DNA from 2 places in the Sphingomonas endolithica genome. Region 1 is predicted to be linked to the other one. Evidence: riboswitches for the same ligand, from Rfam matches in the RefSeq annotation. Region 1 holds a riboswitch; the other holds the start of a gene.
What was found. Region 1 has a riboswitch for cobalamin ahead of NV382_RS06010 (5-methyltetrahydropteroyltriglutamate--homocysteine S-methyltransferase). Riboswitches for the same ligand answer to the same signal wherever they lie in the genome.
Positions count from the first base shown of each region.

Region 2: another riboswitch for cobalamin. It lies ahead of NV382_RS11480 (TonB-dependent receptor plug domain-containing protein); the one in region 1 lies ahead of NV382_RS06010 (5-methyltetrahydropteroyltriglutamate--homocysteine S-methyltransferase).

Region 1 covers NZ_CP103057.1:1,260,558-1,276,127, forward strand. Annotated here, with positions in the region: gene NV382_RS05965 (efflux RND transporter permease subunit) at 1-1,788, shown strand, start outside; gene NV382_RS05970 (efflux transporter outer membrane subunit) at 1,954-3,351, shown strand; gene NV382_RS05975 (PepSY-associated TM helix domain-containing protein) at 3,666-5,144, opposite strand; gene NV382_RS05980 (hypothetical protein) at 5,144-5,686, opposite strand; gene NV382_RS05985 (hypothetical protein) at 5,707-5,928, opposite strand; gene NV382_RS05990 (AraC family transcriptional regulator) at 5,973-6,938, opposite strand; gene NV382_RS05995 (SDR family oxidoreductase) at 6,971-7,705, shown strand; gene NV382_RS06000 (SulP family inorganic anion transporter) at 8,002-9,576, shown strand; gene NV382_RS06005 (carbonic anhydrase) at 9,573-10,253, shown strand; cobalamin riboswitch at 10,393-10,620, shown strand; partial or broken gene NV382_RS06010 (5-methyltetrahydropteroyltriglutamate--homocysteine S-methyltransferase) at 10,736-11,632, shown strand; gene metE (5-methyltetrahydropteroyltriglutamate--homocysteine S-methyltransferase) at 11,778-13,040, shown strand; gene NV382_RS06020 (acyl-CoA thioesterase) at 13,045-13,854, shown strand; gene NV382_RS06025 (hypothetical protein) at 13,947-14,150, opposite strand; gene NV382_RS06030 (hypothetical protein) at 14,214-14,528, opposite strand; gene NV382_RS06035 (hypothetical protein) at 14,633-15,430, opposite strand; gene NV382_RS06040 (helix-turn-helix domain-containing protein) at 15,427-15,570, opposite strand, start outside.
Region 2 covers NZ_CP103057.1:2,430,988-2,446,557, reverse strand. Annotated here, with positions in the region: gene cbiB (adenosylcobinamide-phosphate synthase CbiB) at 1-365, opposite strand, end outside; gene NV382_RS11505 (ABC transporter ATP-binding protein) at 362-1,132, opposite strand; gene NV382_RS11500 (FecCD family ABC transporter permease) at 1,129-2,091, opposite strand; gene NV382_RS11495 (ABC transporter substrate-binding protein) at 2,088-2,942, opposite strand; gene cobO (cob(I)yrinic acid a,c-diamide adenosyltransferase) at 3,032-3,670, opposite strand; gene NV382_RS11485 (aminotransferase class I/II-fold pyridoxal phosphate-dependent enzyme) at 3,667-4,803, opposite strand; gene NV382_RS11480 (TonB-dependent receptor plug domain-containing protein) at 4,803-6,722, opposite strand; cobalamin riboswitch at 6,856-7,057, opposite strand; gene cobU (bifunctional adenosylcobinamide kinase/adenosylcobinamide-phosphate guanylyltransferase) at 7,092-7,607, shown strand; gene NV382_RS11470 (glycoside hydrolase family 31 protein) at 7,738-10,392, shown strand; gene NV382_RS11465 (IlvD/Edd family dehydratase) at 10,432-12,234, opposite strand; gene NV382_RS11460 (sugar MFS transporter) at 12,388-13,698, shown strand; gene NV382_RS11455 (FadR/GntR family transcriptional regulator) at 13,724-14,452, opposite strand; gene NV382_RS11450 (aldehyde dehydrogenase (NADP(+))) at 14,598-15,570, shown strand, end outside.

The sequences.
Region 1 (15,570 bases):
TTCTACAAGCAGTTCGCGGTGACCATCTCGGTCGCCACCGCAATCTCGCTGCTCATCTCGCTCACGCTGTCGCCGGCGCTCGCCGCCTTGCTGCTGAAGGAGCATGATGGCCCGGCCAAGGGTCGCTTCGGCCGGATCACCAAGCGCGGTGCCGACTGGTTCAACCATGGTTTCGAACGGCTGAGCGACCGCTATTCCAAGCTGACCCGCGCTCTGGTCGTGCGGCCCAAGCGCATGATGGTGACCTATGCCGGGCTGATCGCCGCGACGATCGGCATGTTCTGGGTGACCCCGGTGGGCTTCATCCCGGCACAGGACCAGGGCTATTTCCTGACCGTGATCCAGCTGCCGCCGGGCTCGTCGCTCGAGCGCACCGATGAAGTGATGCGCAAGGTCGTCGCGCGCATCCTGCCGATCAAGGGCGTGAAGGGCTCGGTCATGCTGGCCGGCTTCGACGGCCCGTCGCAGACGCTCGCGCCCAATAGCGCCGCAGCCTACGTTCCCCTGATGTCGTTCGAGGAACGCGCGAAGCTCGGCGTCACTTATGCCGGGATCATGAACGAGGCGCGTACCCGCACCGCCGACATCAACGAGGCGATGTTGCTGGTGGTGCCACCGCCGCTCATCCAGGGCATCGGCTCGGCCGGCGGCTATCGGATGATGGTGCAGGATCGCGGCGAGCATGGCTATGCCGAGCTCGGCAAGACCGCCTTCGGTCTGATCGGCGAGGCCAACAAGACGCCCGGCCTCAGCCAGATCTATACCTTCTTCAACACCGCCACGCCGCGCGTCTTTGCCGATATCGACCGGCGCAAGGCGAACCTGCTCGGCATCCCGCCGGAGCGCGTGTTCGAGGCGCTCAACGTCTATCTCGGCTCGACCTTCGTCAACGACTTCAACATGCTCGGCCGCACCTACCGCGTCACCGCGCAGGCGGACACGCAGTTCCGATCGAGCGAGGCGGATATCGCCAACCTCAAGACCCGGTCGAACTCGGGCGCGATGGTGCCGATCGGATCGGTGTCGACCTTCGAGAACAAGACCGGCCCGTACCGCGTGACGCGCTACAATCTGTTCCCGGCCGTGGAGGTCGATGGCGATACCGCGCCGGGCTACAGCTCCGGCCGCTCGCTGGACACGATGGACCAGCTCGCGAGCAAATTGCCCGCCGGTTATAGCGGGGAATGGACCGGCATTGCCTTCCAGCAGAAGATGGCCGGCAGCACCGCCGGGCTGGTCTTCGGACTGGCGGTCCTGTTCGTCTTCCTCGTGCTGGCGGCGCAATATGAAAGCCTGACGATGCCGCTGGCGATCATCCTGATCGTGCCGATGTGCCTGCTCGCCGCGATGGCGGGGGTGAACCTCAGGGGCATGGACAACAATGTCCTCACCCAGATCGGCTTGGTCGTGCTGATCGCGCTGGCTGCCAAGAACGCGATCCTCGTGGTCGAATTCGCCAAGCAGGGCGAGGATGAGGATGGATTGTCGCCGGTCGATGCGGCGGTCCGCGCCGCGCGCGACCGCCTGCGGCCGATCCTGATGACCTCGTTCGCGTTCATCCTGGGTGCCGTGCCGCTGCTGATCGCGACCGGCGCGGGTGCCGAGCTTCGCCAGGCGCTCGGCACCGCGGTGTTCTTCGGGATGGTCGGCGTCACCGGCTTTGGGCTGCTCTTCACGCCGACCTTCTACGTCGTCGCCCGGGGGCTGGCCAAAAGGTTCGAGCGTCGTGCGCCGGAGACAGCACACGCCGCGCCGCACGCCGGGCCCCATCCCCAGCCAGCCGAATAGGCCCTGCTGATGGCACTCCACCAAACGTCATCCCCGCGCAGGCGGGGATCCATAGCCTCAGCCGTCCGGCCAAGAAGCGCGACGTCAGCCACTATGGATTCCTGCCTGCGCGGGAATGACGGCGAAATTGGCCGCAATGGCCCGATCACCAACAGGACACACAGCATGAAGTCCCTCCTGCTCGCCAGTCTCTCCGCGCTGACGCTTGCCGCCTGCGCCGCCGGGCCGAACTATGTCGCGCCGATCACCCCACCCACGGCCGCCGCTCCGTTCGTCACCGCCAACGCTGCGACCGTGACCAGCCCGGCGGACGACAGCTGGTGGCGGATGTATAACGATCCGGTGCTCGACGGCCTAGTACGCGATGCGCTGGCCGCCAATACCGACATCCGGGTGGCGGTGGCGCGGCTCGATCGCGCCCGCGCATCGTTGCGCGGCGCACGCAGCGATCGCGAGCCGCAAGTGAATATCGGCGCGAGCGGCAGTTATGGCCGCACCTCGCAACTCCAGTCGTTCCAGGGCATCGACCGCGAACGCGCGACCTATGATGCCGCGCTGGACGTGAGCTACGAAGTCGATCTCGCCGGCCGCGTGCGCCGCAATATCGAGGCCGCACGTGGCGATGTCGGCGCGGCGCAAGCGGATGCCGATGCGGTGCGCGTGGCGATCGTCGCCGACACCACCCGCGCCTATGTCGATGCCGCCTCGGCCGCCGAGCGCCAGGCGGTGGCCGAACGCATCGTCGATCTGCTCGGCAAGTCGGCGACGCTGACGAACAAGCGAGTCGAGGCCGGACGTGCCGCGAAATTCGATTATGTGCGCATCGCCACGTTGCGCGACCAGCGCGCGGCACTCGTGCCGGCGATCGCGGCCGAGCGTCAGGCGGCGCTGTTTCGCCTGGCCACGCTGACCGGACGCACGCCGCAGGAGCTGCCGACGGTGGCAGCGGCGCGCACGACCACGCCGCGACTCGTCCGTCCGATCCCGGTCGGCGACGGCGCCGCATTGCTTGCCCGCCGTCCGGACATTCGCGCGGCCGAACGCCGCCTGGCCGCCGCCACCGCGCGGATCGGTGTCGCGACCTCCGAACTCTATCCGCAGATTTCGCTCGGCGGTTCGATCGGCTCGACCGCGGCCAATCTGGGCGACGTGTTCACCGGCGGTGCGGTCCGCTGGCTGCTCGGGCCGCTGCTCAACTGGTCGGTCAACCAGTCCGCCGCGCGCGCGCGCATCGCCGCCAGCGAAGCCGACACGCGCGGCGCACTCGCCAGGTTCGACGGCCAGATCCTCACCGCGCTCGAGGAGACCGAGACCGCGCTGTCGACCTATGCGCGCGAACTCGACCGCCGCACGCAATTGCAATCGGCGCGCGACAATGCCGCGATCGCCGCGCGCATCACCCGCGCCCGTCAGCGCGAGGGGCAGATCGACTTTCTCGACGTGCTGGATGCCGAACGCACCTTTGCCGATACCGACGCCGATCTGGCGACGGCGGACGCGCGCATCGCCGACGCGCAGATCGACCTGTTCCGGGCGCTGGGCGGCGGCTGGCAGGCCGGCTGAGGGTTGGATGAGCTGATACCGACCGGTTCATGTCGGGCGATGGCGAGGCGCGGGCTGGGTGCAGGTGTCTCGACTTCGCTCGACACGAACGGACGGGATTTACCAAGTCAGCGCGCCAAGGTCCGGATCTGACGTAGCGCCACCCCCCGTTCGTCCTGAGTAGCCATCGAGTAGCCCGCAGGGCGTATCGAGAGGGCGTATCGCAGGACACGCGCCCGCGCGCTCCAAGGTGCTTCGATACGAGCCCTTGATACGCGCTTCGCGCTACTCGGTCTCCACTCAGCACGAACGGGTACAGGTGAAGTCGGTCAACTCTAGCTGGAAGGCCGGGAACCAGCGCCTGCCTCCCGGCCCTCACCCGCCTGGAACCGCCGCAACACGACCAGCGACAACAGCGCCCCCAGCACCATCACGGCATCCAGGGCCAATATCGCCGGCGCAGCCGGCCGCAGGATGATCGCGTGGCCCAGTCCGGTTGCGATCAGGCAGGCGAGCAACACAGTGCGCAATTGCTCGGGCACGATCCACAGCGGTCGTGCAACCGCCACCGCCAAGCCGGCCGCGAGCAACCCCCAGAACGCCGCTACCAAGAACGCATCCGGGCCAGCCACGCCGCGCAGCCATGCGGTCCAGACCAGCGCCAGCGGCGTCCCCCAGATCACCACCGCCCAGCACGCCTCCAGCCGATCGCTGCCCATGCCGCGCCGCCGCCGCTTGCCCAGCCACAAGGTCGTGCCGGTCGAGGTGATCACGCACAGCGCCAGGCCGAGCAGCAGATAGGCGATCTCGACCGGCAGCCCGCCGAAATTGCCGAAATGCAGGTTGTAGGTCGAGGCGGCGAACTGCTGGCCCCACGGCCCGTTGGTCAGACCGACCGGACCTTGCCAGCGGCCCGCCGCATCGAAGCGATAATCCTCGCCATAGACCAGCCGCCGCGGCAGTGCCGCCAGGATCTGGATATGCTGCCCGCGCGTGCCGGGATCGTGGACGATGACATAGGTCGGCATGGCCGCCGGCACGCGCGCGTGCAGCGTCGCCAGTGCCGTGGCGATGTTCGCCAGCGGCGCAGCATTGGCGTCCGGCATGCCCTCCGGGCCATAGATCGGGGCGTAGATCTTTTCGAGATTGCCGCCGGTATAGGCCTTGGCCAACACGCTATAGCCCACGCCGCTCAGTCCGATGAACGCCCCGGTCAGCGTGACCGCGAGCGCGAAGGGCAACGTCCACACGCCGAGCCGGTTGTGCCAGTCGGCGCGCGCGATCTGCGGATCGTGCCGGGTGCGCAGCCAGAAGGCGTCGCGCAGGATGCGCGGATGCGCGAGCACGCCGGTGATGAGCAACGCGGCCAGCGCCACGCCCAGCGCGCCGACCAGCAACATCCCCCAGGTCGCCGGCAGGTGCAGATATTCGTGCAGTCCGATGACCATTTCGGTCCAGCTATGCGCCTCGCGTCCGGCCACGCGACCCTGCCCGTCGACATACCAGCCGCCATGGTCGGTGGTCGCAACCGCACGTGGCAGGTCCGCATTCGGCATGCGGAGATAGAGGTGCGTCGTGCGCGGCTTGCCCGCGTCTTGGGCGATCGCCGCCGCTACTCCCGCCTGCGCCGCGCTGGGCGTCAGCGCGGTCACCTCAGCGATGGTCGGCTGTTCCCAGCGCTGCCAGCGATCGTGGATCACCACGACCGCGCCGGTCAGCGAGACGATGTAGAGCAACGCGCCGGCGAGCAGCCCGATCGCGGCATGGCCGCCGAGCGCACGCTGCACCAGGGTCTGGGGTTGGGGAGCGGGCATCAGGACAGGCTCCACAGGATCGTGCCGAGAATGGCTGCGCCGGCGGGCGGCGCGATCATCCGCATCGCCGTGGCGCGCGTCATCTGCCACGCCATCAGCACGCCCCATAGCACAGGCTGGAGGAACAGCGTCAGCGCGAGCGCATCCGCCTCGCCAGCGCCGGCCCGACGCGCCAGCGCCTGCATGCCGAAAGTGAGCCACTGCGCCGCCACGAAGCCGATCGGGACGACGAGCACGAATACGAACAATCTCCGGGCGATGTCGGCCGGCCGATGCGGCAGCGTGATCGAGGGTATGGTACGCGCGGGCCGGCGCACCTTGACGGGTGAGCGCCATCCGGTGTGCAGCACGAGGGCGATCGCGACGGCCATGCCGGCCACCGCACCCACCGCCACCCCCCATGCGCCATCGTTCGCCGCCAGCAGGAACAGCCCGCCGACGCCCAATGCCCAGCCGAGAGGCGCGACGCCACGGCGGCCCGACCAGCCGAGCCGCACCAACAGCATCGCGGCCATGATCGTGACGAGCCCCAGGATGATCACGCCAGCGCCCCCGCCGCGGATCAGTACCGCACGCTGATCGTGGCGAGCGCGGTGCGCGGGGCGCCGTAATAGCCGTTGCTGCCATCGGTCTGCACGCCCGTCACGACGATATCGTCGATCGCCGGCTCTTCCCTGCCGCCTTGCGTGTCGGCGGCGCGCTGCGGATCGGTCACCGCCGGCGGTGCAGATGGTGTGGTAGAAGCCGCCGCGGCCGCAGCCAGCAACGCGATGATCGCAGTCATGGTGAGTGTCTCCCTGAGCGGGGGCACTACTCCGTGATCAATCGTTATTGCAAGTCATTATCGATAAGTCGCCTCAAGGCCTGTGGGGATGAGTCGAAGGCGCGGCGAAAGGCATGCCCGAACGCACTTTGCGAGGTGTAGCCGATCCTGTCCGCTATGCTGGCAACCGTCCCGTCGCCGCGGGTCAGCGCTGCGCGGGCGAGCGTGAGACGCCAAGCGCGGACATAGGAGAGCGGCGGTTGCCCGACGCGACGGGTGAACTCGGCGGAAAATGCCGCGCGCGACATGCCCGCCAGGGCGGCAAGTTCTGCCACCGTCCAGGGGCGCGCGACATCGTCGTGGATCGCTCGCAGTGCCCGGCCGATACGAGCGTCGGACAGTGCGGCAAGCCACCCGATGTCAGGGGCATCGGGGCGGCCGGCATAAGCGCGGATCGCCTCCACCAGCAGCACATCGGCAAGCCTGGCCCCCACGATCTCGCTGCCCATCTTGCCGCGATCCGATTCGCCATTGATCAGGCCGAGAATGGTCGCGACCGCCTCGGCCGATGGCGACGATCGAGGAACGATCATGAACGGCGGCAGCATGTCGAGCAGGAAGTCTGCGCTGCCGGCACCGAACGTGACGGTGCCGCCGATCCCGATCGTGTCGTCACCCCCAATGCGCGCGACGTCACTGTCCCTATACAGCTCCTGCCCATCGATCGGGTTCTCGGCGGGGTCGCTCGCAATGGCATAAGCGGACCGGCCGAGCACGCACACATCGCCCTCGTTCATCAGATGAGGCGCGCAGCCGGGAAGCATCATCCACTGACTGCCGCGCAGCAGGGCCACGAACTTCAGCCGCTCTATCGCCGGAAAGGCAAAGGCCCAGCGCCCCGACGCCTCGATCCTGGTCCGCCGCGTGACCCGTGCGCCGAGAACGTCCAGCACGTCGGACAGTGGATCGATGGCGGTTTTGGACGATCGCGACAATTTCATAGACGGTGTACCATAGAGTATCTCGGTCACCCCGCCCATCTCCTGTGTCGAGGAGAATGACGATGGGTATCGAAGGCAAAATTGTCGCCATCACCGGCGCAAGCAGTGGAATTGGCCGCGCGACCGCGGCGCTGCTGGCCGGACGCGGCGCGTTCGTCGTGCTGGGCGCGCGCCGCCAGGATGCGCTGGCTGAAGTGGTGGAGGCGATCACCGCTGGCGGCGGGAAGGCCGTGTCCAAGGTGACCGACGTGCGCCGGCGCGACGATCTCGAAGCGCTGGTCGCGCTCGCGGTGGAACAAGGCGGTCGGCTCGATGTCATCATCAACTGCGCCGGGATCGGGCCGATCTCCCGTCTGGACGCACTGGACGTCGAAGGCTGGGACGCCATGATCGACGTGAACCTGCGGGGCACGCTTTACGGCATCGCCGCTGCCCTGCCCGTCTTCGCGCGCCAAGCGAGCGGACATGTGATCAACGTCATTTCGACGGCCGGCATCAAGATGGTGCCGACGATGGGAGTCTATGCCGCCACCAAGAATGCCGTTCGCACGGTGACGGAGATACTGAGGCAGGAGGCAGGACCGCACCTGCGCGTGACCGAAGTGTCCCCGGGAATGATCGCCACGAATTTCGGCGACAGCATCACCGACCAGCCGACCAAGACGATGATCGAGGGGCAGATCGGCGCGATCGCCATCCCGCCCGATGCGATTGCGCGCGGGATCCTCTATGCGATCGAGCAGCCGCCCGAAGTGGATGTCGGCAGCATCGTGATCCGTCCGACCGCGCAAGGCTGAACGACGCGCTGCCGAGCAAAGCGCCGGCCGCCTGAACGTCACGGTGCGGGCGGCTGGGGTGGAGCGGCGCGGCGGCCCGCGTGCTGCGGCTTGCGGGAACGAAGCATACCGATCGCCCCGCCCCGCTCCACCGCAGCGTCGGTGCACTCGATCTGGCCAAGCATTGTGCTGCGCCGAGATGACAGGCGTGTAACGTTTGATTGCTGCGCTGCAATAAAGGGAACAGGTTGATCGGGCTTACGTCTAGAACGGACTGGTTCGCCGCCAATTTGGCCGCCGCTGACATGAGGTCCGTCTTGCCGTTACCCTTATTGAAGACCCTGCGCGTCGACTTCCCCGCATCGATCGTCGTGTTTCTGGTTGCCCTGCCATTGTGTCTGGGCGTTGCTCTTGCCTCCGGAGCGCCGCTCTTCTCGGGCGTGATCGCCGGCATCGTCGGTGGCATCGTCGTTGGCGCCTTGTCGAAATCGCCTTTGTCGGTCAGCGGCCCCGCCGCCGGTCTGACGGTGATCGTGTTCGCCGCGATCGAGCGGCTGCCCTCGTTCGAGGCGTTCCTGCTGGCGGTGATGCTGGGCGGCATCATCCAGGTCGCGCTTGCCGCAACGCGCTCGGGCATCGCCGCCGAATTCGTCCCCTCATCGGTCATCACTGGCATGCTGGCGGCGATCGGCGTGATCCTGATCCTCAAGCAGGTGCCGCATGCGCTCGGCTACGACGGGGATTTCGAAGGCAGCTTCGAATTCCTGCAGGCGGACGGCAGCAACACCTTCTCCTCGATCATCACCGCCGTGCGGCAGCATCTCTCGGCCGGCGCGATCCTGATCGCCTTGGCCAGCCTCGCCTTCCTGTTCTGGTGGGACAAGGCCCGGCCCAAGGATGGCCCGCTGCGTTTCGTGCCGGGCCCGCTGGTCGTGGTGCTGATCGGCGTCGGCGGCAATGCGCTGCTCGGGCTGATCAAGCCCAACTGGCAGTTGCAGGCGACACACCTGGTGCAGGTACCGGTGGCCAAGAGCTTCGGCGAGTTCACCTCGTTCTTCGCCACGCCCGATTTCTCGCAGATCGGCAACGGCGCGGTGTGGACCGTCGCGCTGACGCTGGCGATCGTGGCCAGCCTCGAATCTTTGCTCAGCGTCAAGGCAGTCGACGAGCTCGATCCGCAGCGCCGCACCACGCCCAAGAATTGGGAAATGATGGCGCAGGGCGGCGGCAACATCGTCTCCGGCCTGATCGGCGGCCTGCCGATCACTTCGGTGATCGTGCGCTCCTCGGCCAATGTCGATGCCGGCGCGCAGAGCAAGAGCTCGACGATCCTGCACGGCATATGGCTGTTGCTCAGCGTCGCGTTGATCCCGTTCCTGCTCAACCTGATCCCGCTTGCCGCGCTCGCCGCCGTGCTGATCGCCACTGGCTACAAGCTGACCAAGCCGAAGCTGTTTACCGAGCGCTTCAAGCAGGGCTGGTCGCAATTCGTGCCGTTCGTGGTGACGATCGTCGCGATCCTGTTCACCGATCTGTTGATCGGCATCGTCATCGGGCTGGTCGTCGGCTTCGTCTTCGTCATCGCGCGCAATTTCCGCTCGGCCATCACCTTCGTCTGCGATGACGAGAATTGCCTGATCCGCGCGCGCCGCAACCTGTATTTCATCCACAAATACGAGCTTCAGAAGGAGCTGAACAAGGTTCCCGACAATGCCAATCTGCTGATCGATCTGTCCTCCACCAACTATGTCGATCTCGACAATGTCGACGTCATCAACGCGTTCATCAAGGGCGCCGACTATCGCGGCATCAAGGTCACGGTACGCGGCGACATCGCCGAGCGCAGCGCGCCGCTGATCAACGCACCGACTTCAGGAATCCGTTTCGCATGAAAAACTACAAGCAACTCCTGCTCGCCAACCGCGCCTGGGCGCTCGAGCTGACGGAAGAGAAAGCCGACTTCTTCGAACGCCAGACGCACGGCCAGAAGCCCGAATTCCTGTGGATCGGCTGTTCCGACAGCCGCGTCAGCCCGGAACAGATGACGATGACGCCGCCCGGCGGCATGTTCATCCATCGCAACATCGCCAACCTGGTCAATGACGACGATCTCAACCTGATGTCGGTGGTGCAATATGCCGTCACCGTGCTCGGCGTGAAGCATCTGATCGTCTGCGGCCATTATGGCTGCGGCGGGGTCAAGGCGGCGCTCGATGGCGGCACGACCGGGCCGGTCGACGACTGGCTGCAGACCGCGCGCGACGTGGCCGGCGATCATTGGGAGGAATTGGGCAACCAGACGACGCCCGAGGCCAAGCTCAACCGCTTCGTCGAGTTCAACGTGCGCGATCAGCTCGTCAATCTCGCGCGCACCGATACCGTGCAGGCGGCGTTCGCCAAGAAGCAGGATCTCTGGCTGCACGGCTGGGTCTACGACATTCGCGACGGCCGCATCAAACCGCTGATGGAGATCGATCGGGATACGACTCTGGAGGCAGTGCCCCACCCCAAGCGCGTGCTGCTGACCAACGACGAGATCAAGGGCGCGCCGCAGACGGTAGATTATTGAGGGCCCGGCGGGCCGTGTGCATAGGTGACGTGAGCATGTGAAAACGGTCGCTCATCGGCGTCTGACACGTCTCAGCTGCTGGCGAGGCCACATATAAAGATTTCTTTATATGTGGATTGACCCTCATTGCGGAAGATGGGACATAGCGGGCGTCAAGGTTCTCCGGCCGCGCAGGCGCGCCGGAGCTAAGACGGGAAGCCGGTGCGGACCTCCTTTCAGGAACACAGGTCCAAGGCCGGCGCTGCCCCCGCAACTGTAAGCGGCGAGCGGCGGTCATCGAGTGTCACTGGCGGTGCGAACCGCTGGGAAGGCCAGACCGTCGTTATGACCCGTGAGCCAGGAGACCTGCCTTCGACGCGATAACGTCCACCGGCGGGGATCCCGGGCTGGCCGCTTGCAGCCACGCGCGCGAGCCATGTTCCGGGCGTGCGCCCTGCCTGTGACCATCCGTCTTCTCCGCCTTTCATCGGGGTATGAAGACCATGACCGTCACCGTTGCCACCCTTGGCTTTCCACGCATCGGCCCGCGCCGCGAACTGAAATCGGCACTCGAACGATATTGGTCCGGCACGTCGTCCGAGACTGAATTGCTGGAGGCCGCATCCGGCCTTCGCACCGCCGCCTGGGCGCGGCAGCGCGCGCTCGGCGCCGACTGGCTGCCGTCCAACGATTTCTCGCTCTACGATCATGTGCTCGACACCAGCGTGATGCTCGGCGCGATCCCCGCGCGATACGGCGCGGCCGATGACCAGACCGACCTCGCGACCTATTTCGCGATGGCGCGCGGCACCACCGCGCAGGATGACGGTTGCGGCCATGCGCATGCCAGCCTGACGGCGTGCGAGATGACCAAATGGTTCGACACCAACTACCATTATATGGTGCCCGAACTCGCCGCCGGGCAGAAGCTGGCCCTGAACGGCGCCAAGATCGTCGACGACTATCGCGAGGCGAAGGCGCAAGGGTTCGAGACGCGCCCGGTGCTGCTCGGGCCTGTCACCTGGCTGAGCCTGGCCAAGGGGTGCGATGTCGATCCGTTCGACTTCCTGGACGAGGTGCTGAGCCTGTACGCCGTGATCCTCGGCCGTCTGGCCGCGGCCGGTGCCGAATGGGTGCAGATCGACGAGCCCGTGCTGGTCCTCGACCTCGCCGATCGGCAGCGTGATGCGCTGGCCCGCGCGTATGACACGCTGTCAGGCTCGGGCGTGAAGCTGATGCTGACCACCTATTTCGGCGGCCTGGAGGATAATCCGGAGTTCGCCGTGGCGCTTCCCGTCCACGGGCTGCACATCGATCTGGTCCGCGCCCCCGATCAGATCGACGCCGTGCTGAAGGCCGCACCGAAGACGTTGGTGCTGTCGCTCGGAATCGTCGATGGCCGCAACGTCTGGCGTGCCGATCTGGAGGCGCTGCTCGATCACCTGGCGCCGATCGCCGCCGCGCGCGACGTGATCCTCGCGCCATCCTGCTCGCTGCTGCACACGCCGGTCGATCTGGCGCTCGAAAAAGAAGCTCGAGCCGGAGGTGACGCAATGGCTCGCCTTCGCCGTTCAGAAGATCGAGGAACTATCGATCCTCAAGCGGGCATTGAACGACGGCCGCAAGACCGTCGCCGCAGAACTGGCCGCCTCGGCCCGGGCCGTCGCCAATCGCAGGACGTCCCCGCACATCCACGATGCGACAGTTGCCGCACGCCTTGCAGCGGCGTCGCCGGCGATGCGCGACCGGCGCTCGCCGTATGCCGTGCGCCAGGCGGCACAAGCCGACATGCTCGACCTGCCGGCATTCCCGACCACCACGATCGGATCCTTCCCGCAGACCAGCGCGGTTCGTCATGTGCGCGCCGAGCATGATCGCGGCAATCTCGGTGACGCTGCCTATCAGCAGTTCCTGCGCGGCGAGACCGAGCGTGCGATCCGCTGGCAGGAGGACGTCGGGCTCGACATGCTGGTCCACGGCGAGTTCGAGCGCAACGACATGGTACAGTATTTCGGCGAACGATTGTCGGGCTTCGCCTTCACCGCCGGCGGCTGGGTACAATCCTACGGCTCGCGCTGCGTCCGGCCGCCGATCCTGTTGGGTGACGTCTCGCGGCCGGCCGCGATGACCGTCGATTGGTGGCGCTATGCGCAGAGCCTGACGCGCAAGCCGGTCAAGGGGATGCTGACCGGGCCGGTGACGATCCTCAACTGGTCGTTCGTCCGTGACGATCAGCCGCGCGAGATATCGTGTCGGCAGATCGCGCTCGCGATCCGCGACGAGGTGGCCGATCTGGAAGCCGCCGGCGCACGCGCGATCCAGATCGACGAGGCGGCGCTGCGCGAAGGGCTGCCGCTGCGTAAGCGCGACTGGCAGCATTATCTCGATTGGGCGGTCGATTGCTTCCGCCTGTCGGCCGCCGGTGTGGACGACGCCACGCAGATCCATACGCACATGTGCTATTCGGAGTTCAACGACATCCTCCCCGATATCGGTGCGATGGACACCGACGTGATCTCGATCGAGACGGCGCGATCGCAGATGGAACTGCTCGAGGGGTTCGCACGCTATCACTACCCAAACGCGATCGGACCCGGCGTGTACGATATCCATGCCCCACGTGTGCCGTTGCAAGACGAGATGGTCGCACTGATGCGGCTCGCGCAGGTGCATCTTCGGCCCGAACAGCTCTGGGTGAACCCCGACTGCGGGCTGAAGACGCGCAAGTGGGACGAGGTGAAGCCCGCGATCGCGGCGATGGTCGCCGCCGCCAGGACGCTCCGCGCCGACCTGGCCGGGAGGGCCTGAACCGATGGCGACGAAGGGCGCGGCGACGGGGATCGTCCGGTTGGTCGACATGATCTTTCCCGGCGACACCAACCATCATGGCACGCTGTTCGGCGGCGTGGCGCTGGCGCACATGGACAAGGTGGCCTTTCTCGCTGCCTCGCGCCACGGCCGCGCGCCCTTCGTCACCGCATCGTGCGAACGGATCGACTTCGCCGCGCCGGCGCTCAAGGGCGAGCTGATCGAGGCGACCGGACGGATCGTCCGCATCGGCACCAGTTCGTGCGACGTCGAGGTCGATCTGGTCGCCGAGGCGTTGCTCAGCGGCGAGCGCCGCCTGTGCACGCGCGGCGTCTTCACGCTGGTCGCGGTCAAGGGCGAGACGACGAGGCTCCCGCTGCCCGCCATGCCGACGGCGACGGACACGACCGCCGATACGTCGCTGCACATGATGGACATGGTCTTCCCACCGCAGACCAACCATTACGGCACGCTGTTCGGGGGCGATGCCCTCCGCATGCTCGGCAAGGGCGCCTTCATCGCCGCGACGAGGGCCGCGCGCGCCGTGATGGTGATGGCGGCATCCGACCGCATCGACTTTCGCGCTCCCGTCCGCGAAGGTGACATGACGGAGATCATCGCTGACGTGGTGATGACCGGTAGAAGCTCGATGCGGGTCAGGGTGGCACTCTGGTCGGAAGAACTGCTGACCGGCGTTCGTCAACAAGCGGCATCGGCCGAGTTCGTGATGGTATCGGTCGATCCTGAAGGCCGCCCCAAGGCGATCGATCGCCCGCATGTTACGAGCCAGGCGCGGTTGCCATCGAACAGCTAGAACAGTGCTCCATGTTCAGTAGGCAGAGGATTGGCCTTTGAAGCCAACCACACATTTCGGCATCAACTGAAAAAGCCGTTGCGACGACAGCTTCAACCCCGATGGGCGGCGCGGTCGTCGCGCAGGCGGATCGCCGCCGTCAGCACGATCGTCGCACCGAAGAACGCCACCGCGCCCCACCAATAATAGCGGATCGGCATGAACTGCTCGATCACCATCTTGGTCAGCGAGAGCAATGATCCGAGGCTGGCCAGCAGCAGCGAAATCTTCAGCGCAAGATCAATCACCCGGTCCATCGCCAGCCCTCTCCAATATCGCGCCTCTGGCTAGATCGGAGAGCTTAACAAAGGATCAGGAACTCAGGCCGGCCACGCAAGGCCTGTAGGGCCGCACAACGGGCTGGTCGTGCAGCCTACAACGTCCGCGTCCGCGTCCGGCTCGTCTTCAACCGGCTTGTCCTGGCTTTTGACCGGACCCGGCGCACCGCTTGCCTCGACGAACGCAACGCCCGAGCTTTCCTGCACGGTCACCTTGCGGTCGCCGGCGGTGACGTCGTGCCGCAACTCAGGGTCATCGACGATCGGTGCGCCCTCACCGCGGACGCCGCCGGGCGCCGGCGTCTGGTGGTTTTCCTCGTCGGCCATGCCGTAGATGCGTGCTTCTGGTTCGCTCATGATCGTTCCTCTTGGGCGAACGGCGCCGCGGAATAAGGTCGGACCGCATCAACGGATCGCCGCGTCGAACGATCCGTCTGCCTCCCCACCGGTTGCCGAAGCGGCTAGGCCGCAAAGGGAGAGTGCGTGTCCTGCGGCACGGACGACGCGGCGGCGCGCGATCGCGCCCGATCCGCGATGTAGCGCGCGATGCGCACCTGGACCGCGGGCAGCACCATGGCCAGCGCGCCGACGACGAGCGCGTCGAGCGTGAGCAAGGCATATTGCGCCGCGGGCGGCTGACCGGCCGGCCAGCGATTGAGCATCTGGTGCAAGATGCCGAGCGGCACGCGCGTGACGAACATCAGCGGCAGCGCCCATAGATACAGCCAGCCGGTAGTCCTGGCCGAGGAGATCGGGCCGTCGCTGTCATTGCCGATCGCGGCACTGACGAACCACAGGAACAGCAAGGGTTCGAGCAGTTGCTGCCCCAGCCCCATCACCGCGCGCAAGGGCAGTACATGATCCTGCGTACCGCCCGCTGCGGCTGCGATCGGCTCGGCATAGATGATGATCGCGGCCGGGATCAGCTGAAACAGCACGACCCAGGCATACCGGCGAAACGCACGGTGCGAAGGCCGAAGTGCCGCCCGCCGGTCACCAAGGGCATAATAGCGTGTCACCAGGAAGCCGACGGCATAGAGGGTCAGCATCTTGGGCCAGCCGAACGCCATGCGGATCGGTGCCGCCGCGGCCACCTTGCGCACCGCCGGATCGAGCGAGAAGAAGCCGAGCTGCAGTTCGATCATGTGCTGCGCGAATTCGATGCCGATCATCAGCGCGACGAGCCAGGGCAGCGCGCGCGCCGCGCCCCAGCCGTCACGATACGCGCCCAGCAGATTGCTGAAGAATGCCTTGATCATTCGCTGTCCCCCTCGACGTGTAGAATGTCCCCCGGCTGGCAGTGCAGCACGGTGCAGATCGCCTCCAGCGTGGAAAATCTGATCGCGCGCGCCTTGCCGGTCTTCAGCACCGACAGGTTGGCGAGCGTGATGTCCACCGC
Region 2 (15,570 bases), 1.2 Mb from region 1:
ATCCCGACCGCCGCTCGCGCCGCCGGCAGATCGCCCGCCGCCAGCGGACGCAGCACGGCCACAACATGATCGTACAGGCTGCGTTGCGCGAGCCCGGTGGTGCCGATCGCGATGACCGCCAGTAAGCCCCAGCGCTCGCCCGCCACCCGATCGATCGCCGCGCCGATCATCACCGATAGCGCCACCAGCAAGAGCAGCAACGCCACGCCCGCCAGTCGCTGCTGCCCGGCGCTGCCGCGGTTCCAGCGCCGCTCCGCCGCGTCGATCAGTGCCCCCGCCGCCATCACCGGATGCCACCAGCGCCGCGGATAGCCGAACGCCGCCTCCACGATCAGCATCGGCAGCAGCACGGCGGCATGGGTCATTGCCCGATCGGCAGGATGAAGCGGTGCCCGGCCGGCGTCAGCCCGATCTCGACCTCGACGCCGTAAGCCTGCGCGATCGACGGCGCGGTCAGCACGTCCGCCGCCGGCCCCGCCGAGACGACGCGGCCGCCCTTCAGCAATACCGCATCGTCGGCAACGCGCGAGGCGAGATGCAGATCGTGCAATACCAGGATCACGCCGCTGCCCTGCGCCGCCACGTCGCGCAGCCGCGCCAGGACGTCGAGCTGATGCGCGGGATCGAGGCTGGCGAGCGGTTCGTCGGCCAGCAGCCAATCGGGCTCGCCGGCCAGCACGCGCGCCAGCAATGCCCGGCTGCGTTCGCCGCCCGACAGGCGCTCCATGCCGCGCCCGGCCAGCGTGGTCATGTCGGTCGCGGCCAGCGCACGCTCGACCGCCTCGTGATCGGCAGCGGTGCTGCTCCAGCGCCCGCTATGCGGCAGCCGCCCGAGCCCGACCAGGGTCGCGACATCCACGTCCCAATGTACGTCGGCGGCTTGCGGCAGCAGCCCGATCGCGCGCGCCCGCGCGCGCCGGTCGAGCGTCTGCACATCCACGCCGTCCAGCGTCGCCGTCCCGCGATCGGGCACGCGCAATGCGGCAAGACAGGCAAGCAGGCTGCTCTTGCCCGCGCCGTTCGCCCCCAGCAGCGTCGTCACGCGGCCCGGCCGAAAGGCGAAGCTGACATCGTCGAGCACGGCGTTGCCGCCAAGCGTCAGGCCGATGCGATCGGCGGCGAGCATGCTCATGCCAGCTTCCGCCGCATGCGGATCAGTAGGTAGAGGAAAAACGGCCCGCCGAGCATCGACATGGCGATGCCGAGCCGGAGCTCGCTCACCGTCGGCGCAAGCCGCACCAGGCTGTCGGCCAGCGTCAGCAGCAATGCGCCGCCAAGCGCGGAGGGTAGCAGGATCGCCGAGGGCCGGTTGCCCGCCAGCGGCCGCACCATGTGCGGCACGATCAGCCCCACGAAGCCGATCACCCCGGCGGACGCCACCGACGCGCCGACGGTCAGCGCGACCCCGGCGATCACCGCGAGCTGCAGCCGGCGCGGATCGACGCCCATTGAGCGCGCGGCCTGTTCGCCCAAGGTCAGCGCGTCGAGCGACCGTCCGGTCGTGGCAAGGATCGCGCTCCCCAGCACGATCAGCGGCAGCGCGACCTTCACGTCGTCCCAGCTGCGATCGGTCAGCGCGCCGAGCAGCCAGGTGACGATCTGCGACGAGACGAACGGCGTCGGCGCAAGGCTGATTGCGAGCGAAGTGAGCGAGCCGGCGATGCTGGTCAGGATCATCCCCGCCAGCGTGAACAGGATCAAACTGCCCGAGCGGCCGGCGATCAGTGCGAGCAGCGCCATCGTCCCTGCCGCGCCGGCCAGCGCGAAGGCGGGCAGCAGCCAGATCTGCGCGGCATAGCCGAAATATAGCGCGATCACCGCGCCGAATGCCGCGCCGGCCGACACGCCGAACAGCCCCGGATCGGCCAGCGGGTTGCGCAGATAGCCCTGCATCACCGCGCCGGACAGGCCGAGCGCCGCCCCGACCAGCAGCCCCAGCACGGTGCGCGGCAGCCGCAGCTCGACGATGATGATCGAGCGCGGATCGGCGGCGGTCCATGCATCGAGCGGCACCCACACTTTGCCCGAGGCCACCGACAGGCACGCCGCCACCAGCACAGCCACCAGCAGCCCGGCATTCAACCGCGTCATGAACCGAATCCCCGTCGTACTTGCGTCAATCGCGCCATCGCCGCGATGATCGTCGGCCCGCCGCAATTCATCAGCCGCACCGGATAGGGCGCAAGCGTGATGCGCCGCGCGAGCCGCTCGACCGCGGGATGCGAGGTCAGCCGATCCTCGCCGACCTCCGCCGCGCTGATCGACAGCAACACGCGCGGCGGCTTGGCGATGAGATATTCGAGCGGCAGCACATCCCACTTCTTGAGCCCGTAGACCGCGCTCATGTTGCGGAAACCGGCGCGACGCAGCAGGTCATCGGACAGCGTGCCGGCGCCCGGCACCAGCCCGCCCGATTGCCAGATCAGCGCCGGCAGCGGCGTCGCGGGCGACGGTCGCGCCGCCGCCTCGATCCGCCCCGCCAGTGCGCGACCACGATCGGCATGTCCCGCCAGGGCGGCGATCTCGCGCACCTGCGTGGCGCTTTCCGTGACCGAATCCGGCACCGGATATTGCACCAGCGCGATATGCATGCGCTTCAGCGCGGCGATCGTCGCCGGTTCGACATGCGGGCCGGTGATGACGATATCGGGCCGCAGCGCGACGACTTCCTCGGCCGTGCCGGAGGTCGCGCGAAAGCGTCGCGCCTGCGCCAGCGGAATCGAGGTGCTGCGCGCATCCTGCGAATAATGGCTGATCCCGGCAATCTGCGCAGGGTCGGCGATCTGCATCAGCACCGCATCGACGCATGGGTTGGTCGAGACGATGCGCGGCGACCGGGGCGGGGCGGCGGAGACGAGGAGGGGGATGAGGGCCAGTGCCAGCCCTATCGTCGTCCACGGCCGCCTTACCTTATCGTCATTCCCGCGCAGGCGGGGATCCATAATGTGGGGGGCACATTGCGGGGCCGACATGTCAGCCAGTATGGACTCCCGCCTGCGCGGGAATGACGGGTAAGCACCCGGGGCACGCATCAAAACTCCACGCCCTTCTGCGCCTTGAACCCGGCATGGTATGGATGCTTCACCTCGGTGAAGTCGGTCACCAGATCGGCGATCTCCAGCAGTTCCGGCTTGGCGGTGCGCCCGGTGATGCAGATATGCTTGGTCAGCGGCCGATCCTTCAGGAACGCCACGATCTCGGCGATCGGCAGCGTATCGTCGCGCAGCACGATGTTGAGTTCGTCGAGGATGACGAAATCGATCTCTGGATCGAGGATCATTTCCTTCGATCGCTCCCACGCCGCGCGCGCCGCGGCGATATCCTGCGCGCGGTCCTGCGTGTCCCAGGTGAAGCCCTGGCCCATCACCTCGAACGTGGCGAGATCGGGATAGGCCTCGAAGAAGTTGCGCTCGCCCGTCTCCCACTTGCCCTTCACATATTGCAGGATCGCCACCTTCATGCCCCAGCCGATGCTGCGGATCGCCATGCCGAACGCGGAGGAGGATTTGCCCTTGCCGTTGCCGGTGTGGACGATCAGCAATCCGCGCTCCAGCGTGCGCCGCGCCTGCATCTTGGCGCGCGCCTCGGCCATGCGCTTCATCCGCGCATTGTGGCGCTCATAGTCTTCGCCAGCGTCTTTGGGGCCAACGTGTTTAGGCGTGTCGGTCATCGAACGAACTCCTCGAGGGCAGTGGCAAGCCGGACCAACGCCGCGGCGCCGCGCGGCAGGCCGATGCGCAGCCGATCGGGCTGGTCGGCGAAAGGACGCGTGAGGATAGCATGCCGCGCGAGATGGGTGAAAAGATCCGCCGCACGCTCGTGCGCGACCAGCCGAAACAGCGGCGCGCTGCCGACGATCGGCAGGCCGGCGTCGCTCAGCACCTGATCGAGCAATGCACCCGTCTCGCCGATCCGCGCCTGCTGCGTGCCGCGCCAGGCGGCATCGCGGTACGCGGCCGTGCCGATCGCCACCGCCGCGCTGGATACCGGCCAGTCGCCGAGCATCGCGCGCGTCCGCGCGGCGACCGACTCCCCGGCAATGACGAAGCCGAGGCGTAGGCCGGGCAGGCCGTAGAACTTGCCAAACGACCGCAGCACGATGAGCGTGTCGGACGCATGCGGTGCGACGCCGGGCGCAGGATCGGCATAGGCTTCGTCGACGACCACGGTCATCGTCTCGGCGAGCGCGCGCAGCATCGCCGGATCGCTTGTCCGCCCATCCGGATTGGCCGGGCTGGCGAGCACGAGCACGAGCAGGTCGTAGGCCGCCCCGTCACCCGCGGCGGAGGGCGCGTAAGCTTCTCCCGCATCGTCACCCCGGACTTGTTCCGGGGTCCACTGCCTCGCACGATCAGGTGCCTGCGAGTTTGCGGCACGGTGGACCCCGGACCAAGTCCGGGGTGACGGTGGGTGTGTTGGTAAGTCACCCTCACTCAACAAGGTAATTGAGGAAATGCCAACGGCATCCGGCCACGCCGCGCGATGCCCTGCATAGCCCGGCACGACCACCGCCGGCCGTTCCGCCCCAAGTACCAGCGCCAGCAACCGCAACGCCAGATCGGTGCCCGGTACCGCGACGACTTGCGCCGCATTGACCCCGAACGCCTGCCCGGCCGCACTCTCCAGCGCCGCGATCTCGTCCGGCTCGGGCAGCCGATCCCAACCGAGCGGCAGGACGCCGACCGGCCACGCCCAAGGGGCGATGCCGGTTGACAGGTCTATCCAGTCGCCTTCGCCAAACGCCGCACGCGCGTCGGCCACCCGGCCGCCATGCGTGCAGAATGTGGCGACGGCATTGCGCATCAATAGGTCAGCCGGATGCCACCGAACGCACCGCAGCCCGGCTGGCCGTAATTGTAGATCGTCTGGTACCCCGCATCGAAGACGTTCTCGACGCGGCCATAGATCTCGAAGTGATCGCCGATCGGGAACGCCGCACGCAGGTCGGTCAGCACATAGCCGTCGAGCCGCCGTGCGTTCGAGGCATTGTCGAAACTGTCGCCGACCGCGGTGATCGTCGCACCGGTCTTCAGCCCGAACGCCCACTGGTAATCGGCATTCACCGTCACGCTGTCCCCCGGACGCCGCGCCAGATCGCGCCCGTAATTGGCACTGCCGGTCGAACGGTCGGTGGCATCGAGATAGGTATAGCTCGCACTGACCGTCAGCGCCTCGACCGGCTTCAGCAGCAGCGCGACTTCCAGTCCCTGTGCGCGGGTGCGGGCGATGTTGTCGTACGTGCCGTTCGGGCGATCGACGCAGATGCCGATCGCCGTGGCGCACGATACGAACGTGACCAAGTCGCGTGTGTTGCGGTGGAACCAGGTCGCGCTTGCCTCGATCGCGCCATCCAGAGCCTTCTGCGTTACCCCCGCGTCCCAGCCGTGCGAACGCTCCGGGGTAAGTGCCTTGTTGCCGTATTCGCTCTGCAACTGGTACAGGGTGGGCGCCTTGAAGCCTTCGGAATAGCTCGCCCGGAACTGGGTCGCGCCATCATTGGGCGAATAGACACCGCTGCCCGAAAAGGTCGTCTCGCCGCCGAACACATTGTGGTCGTCATGCCGTACGCCCGCCGTCGCGGTAAGGCCGGCGATCGGCGTCACCGCCAGCTGTCCATACACGCTGAACAACCGCGCACGACCCTTGGTCACCGGGCCGCCATAACTAGAGGTTGAGAAGCGCGAGATTTCGCGTTCAGCCCCGAACGTCGCGAACACCGCATCGCTCAGGTCGACCACGCCCTGATATTCCAGCCGGTCGTTGCGGCCGATGCCGCGGAACGTCTCGGTCGGATCGCCATCGGGATCGGTGTTGCGGCGATCGCTGTCGGTATGCGCGAAACCGATCCGGTTGCGGAACTTGCCGTCGAACAGAGCCGCATTCAGCCCGGCATAGCCGATCCACTGCTCGCTTTCGCCATATTCGCGCGTATCCTGCAACGGAAAGCCCCCGTCGATCTCGGTGCGGCCATTGGTATAGAAGCCGCGCAGATCGATCGAGACGTTCTCGGCCAGCGCGATCCCCAGGCTGCCGTTCGCGCTATAATTGCGGAACCCGTCTTTCTCCTTGCCCCCGGCAAAGGTCGAGATGCCATCGGTGGTGTAATAGCCGCCGCCGACGCTGGCCGAGACCGGCCCGAATTTGCCCGAGACGTTGGCAAAGCCCTGGCCCGTGCCGAACGAACCGCCTTCCGCACGCGCATTGACCGCGAGCTGCTCGGTCGGCTGGCGCGTGATCAGGTTGACCACGCCGCCGATCGCCTGGCTGCCCCACAGCACCGATTGCGCACCGCGCAGCACCTCGATGCGCGCGATGTTGCCGATCAACAGGCTGCCGAAATTGAACCCGCTACCCGGCGACGAGGGATCGTTCAATTTGATGCCGTCGATCAAGGCGACCGTCTGATCGCTCTCCGCGCCGCGAATGTTGACCGAGGTCGACGTCCCCACACCGCCATTGCGCGTCACGGTGACGCCAGGCGTCTGGCGCAGCAGGTCCGAGACGGTCACCGACTGGCGCTCGGTGATGGTCTGCGTGTCGAGCACGGTGACCGCCTGGCCGACGGTGGATGCTGGCCGTGCATCGCGATTGGCGGTGACGATGACGTCGCTGCCGGCATCGGCGGCCTGTGTCAGGCCGCCAGTCGATTGCGCGGTTTGCGCGAATACTGGTGTCGCGGCCGCGATGCACGGCAGCAGGATCAGGGCAGAATATTTGGTCACGTGGTTTCCCCTTGGCAATGAGCGGGGACGCACGTGATGCTTCGCCAAGGAAGACAGCTTCCCATCGCGCACGACCCCAACGACGTCGTCACGCGAGGAAAAACCTCGATCGCCCGGAACACCCCGTCCGCACGAAGGACAACCACGACAGGCAGGTCTCCTGGCTCCCGGTTCATCGCCTTGCCCGGCCTTCCCGGATCCCAAGGATCCAGTGGCACACGAGGAGCAAGGCTCACCGGTCACAGTTGCGGGGACAGCCCCGGATGACGAACAGATGCTCGCTTCCGGGTTCCCTTTTCATTCCATCTCTGGAAACCTGTCGCGCTTGCGCCCCTACGGTCGAGCGGAGAGTAAGGCAAGATGGCATCGATGAAGACGTTGTTCCTGGGTGGCGCCCGATCGGGCAAGAGCCGGCTGGCGCTGGCCACGGCAGAGCGACATGACGGGCCGCTACACTATCTCGCCACCGCCGAGGCATGGGACGACGAGATGACCGATCGTATCGCCCGGCATCGTGCCGAACGCGACGATCGCTGGCGCACGGTGGAATGCCCGCTCGAGCTGCCGGAGGCGATCGGCGCGATCGATGCGGGCGTGATCCTGGTCGATTGCCTGACCTTGTGGTTGTCGAACCTGATGCTCGGCGATCACGCTATCGCCCAGCGCTCGCATGCGCTGTGCGCCGCGATCGACGCAACGCCCCTCCCGCTGATCATCGTCACCAACGAGGTCGGCATGGGCATCGTCCCCGATCACCCGCTCGGCCGCGCCTTCCGCGATGCAGCGGGGCGGCTCAACCAGGACGTGGCGGCGAGGATGGCAGACAGATACTTCGTTGCCGCGGGGCTGGTCCTGCCGCTGCAGGCCTATGTAGCGCAACGGTGATCCGGTTGCCACTTTCTGCCGGGCGTCCGCATCCTCGCCCGTGGTAGGATTAAATTGATATTCTGCTCGGGAAGCTGTGCTAGCCAGGTCCAGGATGGTGCCGTGGACGCGAGCGGCCACAAGCGGAGGGATGACGGGGATGACGCGGCGTGGGTTGAACGTGGCATGGTGCGGCTTGGCGCTGGCCTTGACCGGCATCATCGGTGCACCCGCACATGCCGACACCCCGGCAATGCACGGTCGTGCGGCGCCAGCCGCAATCGTCCAGCGCGGGCAGGTGCGTTTCACCATCCTCACGGCACAATTGATCCGCATGGAATGGTCCCCCGACAGCCGCTTCGTGGACGATCCCTCACAAATCTTTATCGATCGCGATCAGCCGGTGCCGCACTTCACGGTGACCACGAGCGGCGGCAAGCTGCGGATCGAGACCGCCTCGCTGCAGCTCAGCTATGTGCTGGGCAGCGGTAAGTTCGACGCGCGGAACTTGCAGATCCGATCGAGGAAGCTCGCGCCGGCCTTCGACTGGCATCCGGGCGATCCAGAAACCGGCAATCTGCACGGCACCGCTCGGACGATGGATCGTTATTCGGGCGACATCAACATCGACAGCGGCAAGCGGTTAGATCTCGGCCAGGGTCTGTTGTCGCGTGATGGGTGGCACGTCGTCGACGACTCGACATCGTTTCTGTTCGACGCCGACCTGCGCTGGCAATGGGCCAAGCCGCGCGGCTGTGCGGACTGCCAGGACCTGTATTTCTTCGGCTACGGACATCGGTATCAGCGAGCGCTGGGCGATTATGCCGCCGTGGCCGGACGTCAGCCGATGCCGCCGCGCTTTGCCTTCGGCTATTGGTGGTCGCGTTACTGGAATTATTCGGACCGCGAGATGCGCGATCTGGTCGGCGATTTCGAGCGCTACCAGATCCCGCTCGACGTGATGGTCATCGACATGGATTGGCACCGCACCGACGATCTGAGCTGGGACGCCAAATACGTCAAACGCGACGAGGTCGGGGAATCGGTCGGCTGGACCGGCTATACCTGGAACCGCAGCCTGTTCCCGGAACCGGACCGGTTCCTCGGCTGGCTGCACGACCACAAGCTCAAGACCACGCTCAACCTGCATCCGGCCTCGGGCATTCCCGCGCGAGAAGAAAGTTACCCCGCATCTGCCAAGGCGATGGGCGTGACCGATGGGGCGCCAGTGCCGTTCGAGGCGGCCGACAAGCGCTTCGTGCAGAACTGGTTCGACAAGACGCTCGATCCGCTCGCCAGGCAGGGTGTCGATTTCTGGTGGCTCGATTGGCAGCAATGGCCCAATTCCAAGCTGATGCCGGGCCTGTCCAATACCTGGTGGCTTAACTACGTATTTTATACGCGGATGCAGCAGACCAGCCAGAATCGAGCGCTGATCTATCATCGCTGGGGCGGTCTCGGAAACCATCGCTACCAGATCGGTTTCTCGGGAGACTCGGTGATCTCATGGGCGTCGCTTGCCTATCAGCCCTATTTCACCGCGACCGCATCCAACGTGCTATACGGCTATTGGAGCCACGATATTGGCGGCCACTTCTTTGCCGAGACCACGCCAGAGAGCCAGCGACATATCGACCCGGAGCTCTACGTTCGCTGGATGCAGTTCGGCGCGTTCAGCCCGATCCTGCGTACGCATTCGTCGAAGGAGGCAGGCCTGCGCAAGGAGCCGTGGCGCTTCTCGCCGGAGGTGCTTGCCGCACTTCGCCAGACGGTGGCCCTGCGCTACCAGCTGGCCCCTTACATCTACACCGCGTCGCGTCAGGCCTATGACAGCGGAGTCTCAATCCTGCGGCCGCTATATTATGCCTGGCCCGAGCAGCCGGAGGCCTATCGCGCGACCGGCGAATATATGTTCGGTGACGACATGCTTGTGGCGCCGGTCACTCAGCCGCTCCAAAACGGCGTCGCCAGTGTCTCTATTTGGCTTCCACCCGGCCGCTGGTACGACGACAATCGCGGCGAGGTGATCGAAGGCGGACGCACGATCGTGCGCGACTATCTGCTGGACGAGGTGCCATTGTTCGTGCGCGCGGGTGCCGCGATCCCGATGAACCCGGCATCGGTACACAAGCTTCAGGACGCGGACGATGGCAGGCTCGTCGTGCGCGTCCTGCCGGGCGGTGGCGCGAAGACCCGGGTCTATGCCGATGCGGGCGACAGCGAAGCGTATCGCAACGGCGATTATGCCTTTACCGCGATCGAGACGACGCGCGATGCACGCCAGGCAAAGGTCACGATACGCCCGCGCGAAGGCAGCTACGCAGGCATGCCCGACAGCAGGCAGATCGCGGTCGAACTGGCGAGCGCCGCATTCCCGCAGCGTGTGACCGTCAACGGCGTGGCATATCCGCGATCGGACGATGGGCGTCAGGGAAGCTGGCATTATGATGGCGAGAGCCTGACGGCGCGGATCGTCCTTCCCGCACAGCAGGCCGGCGCTACGCTGAGCGTGACCATCGCTTTCCCCGATGGCGCGCCGCGCATCGATGGACTCCTCTATCGCATGAAGCGCACCGCCGCCGCCGTGGCATGGCTGAAGGAGCAATGGGAGCCTCCGGTGCCGCTACCCGACGACGTGTCGCTGGCGGGACAACTCGGTCGGCTGATCGACTATCACCCGGAACAGCTTGCTGCGCTGATCGCCGCGTTCGATGCGCGCTCGGCGAAGCTCGTGCAGGAGGTGAACGAGACGCGCGCCAAGCCAGAGGTAAAAGCGGAGTTCGCGCGGAAGATCCGGGCGATCTGATAACCTGGCGCCGACAGATGGCGGGCGCCAGGCGGAGCGCTAGTGATTGTCGCGCGGCAGCCCCTTGGTCTGCGCGATGCGCTGGTACTTTTCCGCGCCTTCCAGGATCGCACCGGTCTGCAACTGGCCTACGGTGGCACGCTGGATTTCCTGCCATGGCGTCTGCGAGGCGGGATAGGCATAGCCGCCCGCCTCAACCAGCACGCGGCGGCGCTCGGCCAGCTCGGCATTGTCGATCAACACGTCGGCCGACCCCTTGTTGAGATCGATGCGCACGCGGTCACCGGTCTTGAGCAAGGCGAGGCCACCCATTGCCGCCGCTTCGGGCGAGGCGTTGAGGATCGAGGGGCTGCCGCTCGTGCCCGACTGGCGACCATCGCCGATGCAGGGGAGGGCGTGCACGCCTTCGCGGATGAGATAGGCCGGCGCGCGCATGTTGACGACTTCGGCCGCACCCGGATAGCCGATCGGCCCCGCGCCGCGCATGAACAGCAAATGGCTGTCGGTGATGCCGAGCGACGGATCGTCGATGCGGTGATGATAATCCTCCGGACCATCGAACACCACCGCCGGGCCCTCGAACGCCTCGGGATCTTGCGGGTTGGACAGATAGCGCGCGCGGAATTCCGGGCTGATCACGCTGGTCTTCATGATCGCGGAATCGAACAGATTGCCGCGGAGCACGATGAACCCGGCTTCTTCCTTGAGCGGCGTGGCGAACGGGCGGATGACCTTGGCGTCCTCGATCGTGGCATCGCGGCAATTGTCGCCGATCGTCTTGCCGTTGGCGGTGATCGCATCCTCGTGGATCAGGCCCTGCTTCATCAGTTCGGCGACCACCGCGGGCACGCCGCCGGCATGATAGAAATCTTCGCCGAGATATTCGCCCGCGGGCTGCAGGTTGACCATCAGCGGCACCTTGTGGCCATGCGTCTGCCAGTCATCGAGCGCCAGATCGGCGCCGATATGACGCGCGATCGCGGCCAAATGGATCGGTGCGTTGGTCGAGCCGCCGATCGCCGAATTGACCACGATGGCGTTCAGGAACGCGTCGCGCGTCATGATGTCGGAAGGTTTCAGATCCTCGGCGACCATCTCGACGATGCGGCGGCCGGTGAAATAGGCGACTTCCTGGCGATCGCGATACGGCGCCGGGATCGCCGCCGAGCCGGGCAGCTGCATGCCGAGCGCTTCGGCCAGCGAGTTCATCGTCGTCGCCGTGCCCATCGTGTTGCAATAGCCGGTCGACGGGGCGGACGAAGCGACGAGCTTGATGAAGCCCTCGTCGTCGATCGCGCCGGTGGCGAGCAGCTCGCGCGCCTTCCACACGATCGTGCCGGAGCCGGTGCGCTCGCCCTTGTGCCAGCCATTGAGCATCGGGCCGACCGACAGCGCGATCGCCGGGATGTTCACCGTGGCAGCCGCCATCAGGCACGCCGGCGTGGTCTTGTCGCAGCCGATGGTGAGAACGACGCCGTCGAGCGGATAGCCATACAGCACTTCGACCAAGGCAAGATAGGCGAGGTTGCGATCGAGCCCGGCGGTCGGGCGCTTGCCGGTTTCCTGGATCGGGTGGACCGGAAACTCCAGCGGAATGCCGCCCATCTCGCGAATGCCGTCGCGCAGCCGCTCGGCCAGCACGAGGTGATGGCGGTTGCACGGCGACAGATCGCTGCCGGTCTGTGCGATGCCGATGATCGGCTTGCCCGAGCGCAATTCCTCCAGGCTGAGGCCAAAGTTCAGGTACCGCTCGAGATACAGAGCGGTCATGTCGACATTGGCGGGATTGTCGAACCAGGCGCGGCTGCGCAGCTTGGGGGCGTTGGTGACGGGATCGGTCATGTATGGGTTCCGGGAGATCAGCGGCGAAGGGGCGGGTTTTTGCGTCGACCACGTTGACGCATCTTGGCACCGTATATAGTCAGACAAGATAAATCAGGGCAAGCAGCGGCCTGGCTTTTGCTGCAGCCTGACAGCTAGAGGATGAGGGCGACGATGGCCGGACCAATGCAGATCCCTGTGGGACAATCAGCGTCTGCCGGGCCTGCGCAAAGCTACCGCGCGGCGCTGACGCTGCTCGCCAGCCTGTTCTTCATGTGGGGCTTCATCACCGTCATCAACGGCACGCTGCTGCCGCACCTGCGCAGCGTGTTCGACCTCAGTTATACGCAGACCACGCTGATCGAATCCGTCTGGTTCATCGCCTATTTCTTCGCCTCGATCCCGTCGGCCAAGCTGATCGAGCGCGTCGGGTACCAGAAATCGATGGTCTACGGCCTGGCGCTGATGGCCGTTGGCGCGTTGATCATGGTGCCTTCGGCGCGGCTGCCATCCTATGAGCTGACCCTGTTCGCGCTGTTCGTCATCGCCAGCGGCATCACGCTGCTGCAGGTCGCCGCCAACCCCTATGTCGCGGTGGTCGGCAAGCCGGAAACCGCCTCCTCGCGGTTGAACCTGGTGCAGGCGTTCAATTCGGCCGGCGCCACGCTTGCGCCGTTGTTCGGCGGCTATCTCATCCTCGGGCGGACCACATCGGGCACCGCGGCCGCCGGCGCGGCGGCGCTCACCCCGGCCGAGCGGCTGGCCGATGCGCAATCGGTGGTGCTGCCATACGTGATCGTCGCCATCGTGCTGGCAGTGCTCGCGGTCGTCATCGCACGGTTTCCGCTACCCGCCATGGGTGCTGCGACGCAGCGTTCGGCCAAGGAAGACCGCCAGGGCCATTCGCTGTGGAAGCATCGCAACCTGGTGTTCGGGATCCCGGCGATCTTCATCTACCTGATCGCCGAGATCGGCGTCGGCAACCTGTTCATCAATTTCGTCTCGCAGCCGGATATCGGCAACCTCACGCACCAACAGGCGTCGAACTATCTGTTCCTGCTGTGGGGCGGGATGATGGTCGGCCGGCTGGTCGGCGCGTTCGTCATGCAGAAGGTCGATGCCGGCCACGCGCTCGCCTTTGCCAGCATCGGTGCGACGATCGTGATGCTCATCGCCGCGACCACCACCGGCCACGTCGCGATGTGGGCACTGATCTCCGTAGGCCTGTTCCACTCGATCATGTTCCCGACGATCTTCACCCTAGGCATCAAGGGCCTCGGCCCCTTGACTGAGGAAGGATCGGGATTGCTGATAATGGCGATCGCGGGCGGTGCCCTTGTGCTGGTCCAGGGTTGGCTAGCCGATACTTATGGCCTGCAAGCCTCCTTCTTCCTCACCGCCGCGTGCGAGCTGTATGTGTTGTTCTACGCTTTATGGGGGTCAAAGACGACGGTCGTGCTGCCCGAACAGACCGCCGCACGCTGAATTGCACCGACCTATGGGGCGCGGATCAGCGCTCCATCGCCGATTTGGTATCTTCCAGTGCCAGATCGATCAGCGTTCGCATGGCGGCGCTGGCGCCGGGCGCATCGGCCGCGACGATCGCATCGTAGACGCGGACATGGTCGGGGATTGGGTTACGCGGAAGGTCGCGGGCGCGCTGCTTGAACTGCGTCGTCCAGCTGATGGCGGCACCGATGCTGGCGCTGAGCACGATCAGCGCATCGTTGCGGGTCGCGTGCAGCACCGTAGCGTGAAACTCACGGTCCGCCGCACGTCCCGCTTCGGTGGCGAGCGTATGGCGGCGCATCGCGGCAAGGCAGTCCTTCATCACTTTGAGATCGGCGCGGTCACGCCGTTCGGCCGCAAACGCTGCGGCCGCAGGCTCGACGATCCCGCGCAGCTCGAACAGGCCGCGCACGAACTTGATGTCCGGTTCGCCGGCGAACGCCCAGGCGAGCACGTCAGGGTCCAGCAGGTTCCAGCGATTGCGTGGCAGCACGCGAGTGCCTGCCTTGGGCCGGCTCTCGACCAGTCCTTTCGCGGTAAGCACCTGAACTGCCTCCCGGTATGCGCTGCGCGATACGCCAAGCGTTCCGGCAAAGGCGACTTCACCCGGCAATATGTCGCCCGGCGCATATTCCGCCGAGAGGATGGCAACGCCTAGTTTGTGCGCGATCGCACCATGCAGCCGCCGGCCCGTTCCTCTGCGAACCCGCTCCTCAGCAGGCTCGACCATCGCCGAAGCGGCGACATCGATCTCAGCCGCTGTCTTGATCATCATCAACTGCTCCCCACAATGATCTATTAGCAGCCCGCGGAACCTGAAACACAATTGCCAAAATGCGGGTCTACCGATATGTCCGAGTAATAAGGAGCTGAACATGGCTGATACGCAACATCTCGATCGGTCGCAGCAAGCGTCTGGCTTCAGATCGATCGATGCGCAAAGCGGGCAACCGGTAGGTCCGCCGCTCGCTATCCATGGCCTTGCCGACGTCGAGGCTGCTTGTGCGGCCGCGGAAGGCGCGTTCGATGCCTATCGGGCCATCGACAACGAAGCACGCGCCGCCTTTCTCGAACGCATCGGTGCGGAGATCGTCACGCTCGGCGACGACCTGATCCTCACCGCGATGCGCGAGAGCGGTTTGCCCCGCGCCCGTCTCGAAGGAGAGCGAGGCCGGACCGTCGGACAATTGAAGATGTTCGCGGATGTCGTGCGGCGCGGCGGCTGGATGGGCGTGCGGATCGATCCGTCACTGCCCGATCGTGCGCCGCTGCCCCGGCCCGATCTGCGCATGCGGATGATCCCGCTCGGCCCGGTCGCGGTGTTCGGCGCCAGCAACTTCCCGCTTGCTTTCTCGACGGCTGGCGGAGACACCGCGTCTGCCCTGGCGGCGGGCTGCACGGTGGTGGTCAAGGGCCATCCCGCGCATCCGGCAACCGGTGCGATGGTGGCGGGCGCGATCGATGCCGCGGTGGCTGCGTGCGGACTGCCCACCGGCGTGTTCTCGCATCTCGTGGGGCCGGGTAACGAACTCGGCAGCGCACTGGTGCAGGATCCGCGTATCGCTGCGGTCGGTTTCACCGGATCGCGTGGTGGCGGGCTGGCGTTGGTCAAGCTCGCCCAGGCGCGGCCCGTGCCGATCCCGGTCTATGCCGAGATGTCGAGCGTCAATCCCGTCGTGTTGTTGCCCGAGGCGCTCAAGGCGCGTGGCACGGCACTCGGTACGGCATTCGTCGGCTCGTTGACGATGGGCGCGGGGCAATTCTGCACCAATCCGGGCCTCGTGCTGGCGATCGAAGGCGAAGGGCTCGACGCGTTCGTTGCCGCTGCTGGGACGGCGCTTTGCGAGG